2 regions of the Limosilactobacillus pulli genome follow, and region 1 is predicted to be linked to the other one. Evidence: predicted binding sites of a transcription regulator. Region 1 holds the regulator's gene; the other holds the start of a gene.
The links. The regulator Rex, encoded in region 1, represses fermentation and respiration genes when NADH is low (regulators of the CRP and FNR family bind a similar motif). The targets are predictions, from matches to a motif close to TTGTGAANTANTTCACAA.
Positions count from the first base shown of each region.

Region 2: the regulator Rex is predicted to act here: its motif matches at 1,863-1,880, upstream of QOS03_RS05180 (CidA/LrgA family protein).

Region 1 is NZ_CANCWQ010000011.1:1,134-4,556, reverse strand. Features, by position in the region: gene groL (chaperonin GroEL) at 1-761, opposite strand, end outside; gene groES (co-chaperone GroES) at 811-1,095, opposite strand; gene QOS03_RS04805 (redox-sensing transcriptional repressor Rex) at 1,327-1,974, opposite strand; gene QOS03_RS04800 (ABC-F family ATP-binding cassette domain-containing protein) at 2,314-3,423, shown strand, end outside.
Region 2 is NZ_CANCWQ010000012.1:22,451-25,873, forward strand. Features, by position in the region: gene QOS03_RS05170 (L-lactate dehydrogenase) at 1-534, opposite strand, end outside; gene QOS03_RS05175 (LrgB family protein) at 556-1,272, opposite strand; gene QOS03_RS05180 (CidA/LrgA family protein) at 1,324-1,785, opposite strand; gene QOS03_RS05185 (LytR/AlgR family response regulator transcription factor) at 2,048-2,785, opposite strand; gene QOS03_RS09655 (sensor histidine kinase) at 2,766-3,423, opposite strand, start outside.

The DNA of each region.
Region 1 (3,423 bases):
CCAGTAATGTCATCAGCAATGATCAGAAGCGAGCGGCCTTCTTGAACGACTGCTTGCAGCAATGGCAAAATATCTTGAATGTTGCTGATCTTCTTGTCAGTAATCAGAATGTATGGGTTATCCAGGTCGGATTCCATCTTGTCCGTGTCAGTTACCATGTATTGAGACATGTAGCCGCGGTCAAAGCTCATCCCTTCAACCACGTCAACCGTCGTGTCAACGCCGCGGCTGTCTTCAATCGTGATAACACCATCGTGACCAACCTTTTCCATAGCATCGGCAATCAGTTCACCGACTTCTGGGTTGGCAGCCGAGATCGAAGCGATTTGAGCAATGTCATCTTTGCTTTGAACTTCGTGGCTCATCTTGTGCAGTTCTTCAACGGCTGCCTTGGTAGCCTTGTCAATCCCGCGACGAATGCCGACCGGGTTGGCACCGGCGGCAACGTTTTTCATACCGGCGTTGACGATGGATTGCGTCAGAACCGTAGCCGTCGTCGTACCATCACCAGCGTTGTCGTTGGTCTTGGAAGCAACTTCAGAAACCAGCTTGGCACCCATGTTTTCAAAGTGGTCTTCCAGTTCAATGTTCTTGGCAATCGTAACCCCGTCGTTGGTAATCGTAGGAGCACCGTAGCTTTGTTCCAAAACGACGTTGCGGCCCTTAGGACCAATCGTCGTCTTAACGGTATTGGCCAGCTTGTCTACCCCACGCAGCATTGCCTTGCGTGCATCTTCAGAAAATTTGATTTCTTTTGCCATTTTAGATTTTCACCTCATTAATATTGATCGAATGCGAAAACAAGTCTACTTAGTCAACAATGGCAACCAGGTCTTTTTCACGAACGACCAGGTACTTTTCACCCTTGTATTCAACTTCATTGCCTGCGTACTTGTCAAACAGGACGCGGTCGCCTTCCTTAACGACTGGAGCAACTTTTTGACCATTGTCCAGGTAGCGGCCTTCGCCAACTGCGACAACCGTACCCGTCGTTGGCTTATCCTTGGCATTGTTAGCCAACACGATTCCGCCAACCGTCTTTTCTTCAGCTTGTTCCGCTTTAAGAACAACGCGATCTCCTAATGGTTTTAACACGTTAATCCCTCCATCAATCATCATTAATAATTCAGATATTTATTTAGCACTCTCATCACCTAAGTGCTAATTACATGATCTACTATATCATGATCTTGCCAAAATGCAACAATTATTTTGACCAATTTTGACTATTAGACTTTTAAAAACGCTTTAGTTACTGATATCAAGGCATTTTGACTTTTTGATCAATAATTAAAAAAACACGACGATTGCTCGCCGTGCGTTACACTATTTTTGACCATCTTTGGCATTGTTGTTTTCAATAAAGTAGATCAGTGTCTGCAGCTCATTGGTCAGGTCAATGTTTTGCACCTGAACGTCTTTTGGCACTGACAGGCGTACCGGCGTAAAGTTCAAGATACCGTGTACACCGGCCTCAACCAGCTCATCAGTAACTGCTTGTGACTTTTCACCGGGAACCGTTAAAATAACAACGTCAATCTGCTGTTCCTTCAGCTGCTTTTTCATCTCACCGACTGGGTAGACAGGAATCCCACTCTTAACGGTATTGGCCAGAGCAGGTTTAGGATCAAAGGCGGCACTGATCCGCAGATTGGTACTTTGATGAAAGTTATAGTTCATCAAGGCACTGCCCAAGCTGCCGACCCCGACCAACGCCACACTGGTCAGTTTGTCTTGATTCAGGATACCCTTGAAAAAGTTCAAAAGCTTTTCCACATCATAGCCATAGCCTCGTTTGCCCAATTCGCCAAAATAGGAAAAGTCGCGTCGAATCGTTGCTGAGTCAACCTTGACTGCTTCTGACAGTTCAGTTGATGAAACCCGCCGCTTGTTGGCATTAAGCAAAACGTTCAGATACCGATAGTAGACCGGCAACCGCTTAGCCGTGGCACGGGGAATTTTACGCGTTGCCATTAATAGATTCCTCCAATTCAGATTCTAGTTTGTGAAAATTATTCCTTTATTATTTTAGCAACTCAGCCAGACTTTGTGAACTATTTTCCAAGAAAAGAATCTTTTTTCATACTTAACATGCCTTTTATTATGCTACAGGGATCGATGCTTGTCTATGAGGAATTTGTGAAAAACCGATTGCTGTTTTGATTATGCGCATCTGATCATTTGCTCTCGAACCGATTTTTTACACACTAAATTAAATGCTTAACATTGTCGTCACTCGGTTCAATCTCGCCAGTCCACTCAATCTTGTGCTACAATCTTACTGATTATCTACAATAAAAATGAGGTTGAACTATGCTCTTATTGCAAACCAATAACGTTGAGCGTCGTTTTGGCAACGATGTCTTGTTTCACAATATGAATATGCAGATCCAAGATCACGGCCGTACTGCCCTGGTTGGCCGTAACGGTGCCGGTAAAACGACTTTCTTAAAAATCGTTGCTGGCCTGACCGAGCCCGATGAAGGCACGGTCACCCATGCTCGTGATCTCACGATTGGCTACTTAGCCCAAAATCAAGGACTCGACAGTCAAAACTCAATCTGGGCTGAATTAGACAGCGTTTTTACTCCCCTACACGATCTAGAACGTCAGCTGCATGATCTGGAAGAACGATTAGGAACGCTTGCTCCTGACGATGCTGACTATCAAGAAGTACTAGCCAGCTATGATCGACTGTCGGAACAGTTTAAAAAGCAAGGCGGCTATGAATATGCCTCCCGGATGCGGGGTGTTTTGCATGGTTTTGGCTTTGGTGAAGAAATGTATGATACCTCAGTCAATGCGCTTTCTGGCGGTCAAAAGACTAAGCTGGCCCTAGCCAAGATTTTGCTGCAGTCGCCTAATCTTTTAATCTTAGACGAACCGACCAATCACTTGGATATGGGTGTTTTAAGCTGGTTGGAAGATTATCTTAAAAGCTACCAGGGTGCGCTCTTGATCGTCTCTCACGACCGTTACTTTTTGGATCGCGTCGTTACCGATGTTTATGATCTAGACAACCGGACTCTGATTCACTATACCGGCAACTACACTCAGTTTGTTACCCATAAGCGTGAACGACTGCAAGCGGAATGGAAGCACTATGAGCAGCAGCAAAAAGAAATCGCCAAACTGGAGGATTTCGTCAATCGCAATATCGTGCGCGCATCAACAACCAAACGAGCTCAAGCCCGGCGCAAACAGCTGGAGAAAATGGATCGCCTGGAGCGTCCAGTGACTGATGATGCCTCTATTCACTTTCAGTTTCACAGTGATCATGACTCTGGCAACGAGGTCTTAGATGTTTTTGATCTCAACATTGGCTATCAGGATCAAAAACTGGCTGGACCATTATCGTTTAAGGTCCGCAAAGGCCAGCGCATCGGTATCATCGGACCAAACGGAATTGGCAAGTCCACATTG
Region 2 (3,423 bases), on a different contig from region 1:
ACCATGTTCGCCCAAAACATTGGCGGATACATCAGCTGGGCTGACGTTAAATTCCTTAGCCAATACTACCCGCAGCCGTGCCGTGTCCAGCAGCGTACCGGAGCTGATAACCCAACTGGTTGGGAATCCTGAGATCTTTTGGACGGCATAGGTCAGAATGTCGACTGGGTTGGCAGCTACTAAAAAGATGCCGTTAAAGCCGGACTTAACCACGTTTTGCGTAACATCAGCCATGATCTTGAGGTTCTTGTTGATCAATTGCAGCCGGGTTTCGTCAGGTTTTTGGGCAGCCCCGGCACAGATTACAACGAGATCAGCATCGCGGCAGACTGAGTAGTCAGCAGACTCAACTTTTTTAGGCGAGGTAAAGGCCATAGCATCCTCCAAGTCCAGCGTGTCGCCTTCGCCTTTGCTCTTAGTGTAATTGATAATCGCGAATTCTTCAGCCAATCCCTGCTGAACCATGGCAAATGCATAGGCAGAACCAACCGCGCCGTCACCAATCAGCACGACCTTTTGTTGTCGATAAGACATATTATGATACCCCTTTGTTAATTATTTCATGAACAGGTTGACGTAGATTGGAACCAGAATGTCCATTGCCAACGAAACGATAACTACGGCAACCGAAGCCATGGCCCCTTCAATTGAGCCTAATTGCAGCACCTTGGCAGAACCAACCGTGTGACCGGCAGAACCCAGACCCAGACCAGTACCAACCTTGGAAATCTTCTTCAAGCGGAAGACCTTGATCAAGAAGTTGGCCAGGGCGTAGATGATGACGGCGTTTAAAATACATGCCATGGCAGTAACGGCAGGGTCACCGCCAACCCCCTTGGCAATTGGCATGGCAACAGCAGTCGTTGCGGCTTGTGGCAGCATGGCAGCCGTGGAAACTCGCGACAGACCAAACAGCTTGGAAACCAGTTGAATCCCAAACAAGGAGATAAAGCCGCCGACAAACAGCGTCAAAACAATATCAAGCCAGTACTTCTTGAAAATATCATTTCGACGATACAGCGGAATGGCAAACGCAACCGTAGCCGGGTTTAAAAACCAGAAGATGATGTTTCCGCCTGGCAGGTAGTACTTAGTGTAGACGGCAGCCGTCGTAGAGCCAATGCCCTTGACCCAGATTGCCAAAACCGCAATTCCAAAGACCATCCCGACCAAAAGCGGCGTGAACAAGAAGAACCCATGACTGATCTTAAACAGCCACATTCCCAGCAGATAGCCAACAAGCGAAATAAAGATACCAGTATATGGCAGCATTAGTGATTGAGTGAATATGCTTAAAACATTTCCTTTACTATTTTATAGCGTTTAATGAGCTAATTTTTGTGAGACGTTTTTTACTGGCGCATCTGATTTCTTAATCAAGCGTTCATGCAGCTTAACGAAGAAGTTACCAACGTAAGCAATTACGACCAGCAAAATGATCGTTGAGATGATGATCACGCAGATGTCTTGCAGACCTTCTTTTTTCATTAGACCCAGACTACCGGCCAGCTGAACGCCAGATGGAACGAACAGGAATGCGATCAAGCTGATCATAAAGTCACCAAATTTTTCAACTTGTTCCAATTTAACAATGTGCGTTGCCAACAAAACGTACAGCAGCATCATCCCAATCAGAGTAGTTGGTACGACGAAGCTGGCTGGAAACAGATCCGAAATGAATTGTGACACAAACAGGATGGTACCAAAGATCCCCATTTGAACCAAAATTGGTGCGGCCTTTTTTTCTTCTTGCTTGGTCGCAGTCTGCTTTGCTTTCTTATCCATAAGTTTTTCCTTCCCTCAAAATCAATCCAAAATATCATTAAAATAATTGCAGTTAATTCGATTTAAGATGATCATCCTTGATATCGATTACACAAGCTATTATAGTTAACAATCTTGATTTTGTGTTAGGCTACCAAATTTTGATCTGAGATACCTTTTGAAGGCGCTGAAATGCCCTGAATGAAATTTTTTGGCAAAATAAAAAGCAACAAATGCACTATCTCAGGCATTTATTGCTTATGTAATTATTAGACAATTTGGCTTATTGCAGTCCAATTGCCTTCTTGGTCTTAGCCACGTATGACCTGCTGACCGAAATCTTACTACCGTCTTTTAACGTTAATTCGTAGGTGTGATTAAAACTTGGCTGCATCTCATCAATTTCATCCAAATTGACGATAAATCCCCGGTGTATCCGCATAAAATGCCTTGGATTCAGCAATTGGGCGATACTCGTCAAGGTCTGGCGGCTGATCAACAGCTTGTCGTTTCTAAGATGCAGATGCGTATAGTCTCCCTGGGTTTCAATGTACATGACGTCACGTTTTTGGATCACCATTGTTTTGTCATCAATCGTGATCGACAGTCTTGGATTTTGCCAGGCTGCCTGTTCAGCAACATTTTCTGCTTGGTCGGCGGTTCCTCGAATCTTGGCAACCCGGGCAACGGCCTCGTTGATGCACTCGGGGTCAAACGGCTTGAGAATATAGTCAACGGCAGCCTCATTAAAGGCATCGACCGCATAATTGTCATAGGCGGTTGCAAAAACGATTGCTGGCGGTTGCGGCAGCTTTTTCCAACGTCTAGCCAGCGCCATCCGATTGCCGTCATCCAGCTTGATATCCAAAAATACCAGATCAGGCTGATTAGCATTGACCTTTTGATCTGCCATCATTACCCCATTGGCCTCGTCAATCTCATTGATCAGCACATTTTCCTTCAATAAATAATGCAGTTCATTTCTGGCTAACTGCTCATCGTCAACAATCAGTACTTTCATCGGTCGCCACTCCTTTCAGATTGGGCTTTTGTTCAGTTTGTGCATAAGGGATCAAAAGCGAGATTGAAGTACCCGTTTTTCCGGTAACGATCTGCACTTTGGCACTATCGACATACAGACCTTTTAGCCGCGCGTTTAGGTTTTGCAAGGCCGTACCGCTGCCGTGCTTGGAATTGGTTTTTTCTTTACCCAGCTTATCAATCACGTTAGGATCGATACCCTCACCATTATCGGTCACCCGAATCTCTAGATATCTGCCTGACCTGGTAATCCAAATATTGATGATGTTGCCGGTCTTGCGGTTGCCGAATGCATGGTGAATTGCATTTTCAACCAGCACTTGAATTGCAAATGGCGGTACCAATACCTGATCATCAACGCTGCTAAAGAATTCCACGTCATACTTATCGGGAAAGCGCGTCTGTTCCAGGTTTAAATAGGCCTTAACATGAGCTTCTTCTTGCTTGAGCGGAATCTTGGACTGATTGGCACCCAACAGATTGGAGCGGAAAAACGTACTCAGCTCACGCAGCAAAAAGCGCGCCTTTTCACTATCAAACCGAGAAATTGCAATAATCGTATTGATCGAATTGAAAAAGAAGTGTGGACTGATCTGAGCTTGTAATGATTTAAGCTCG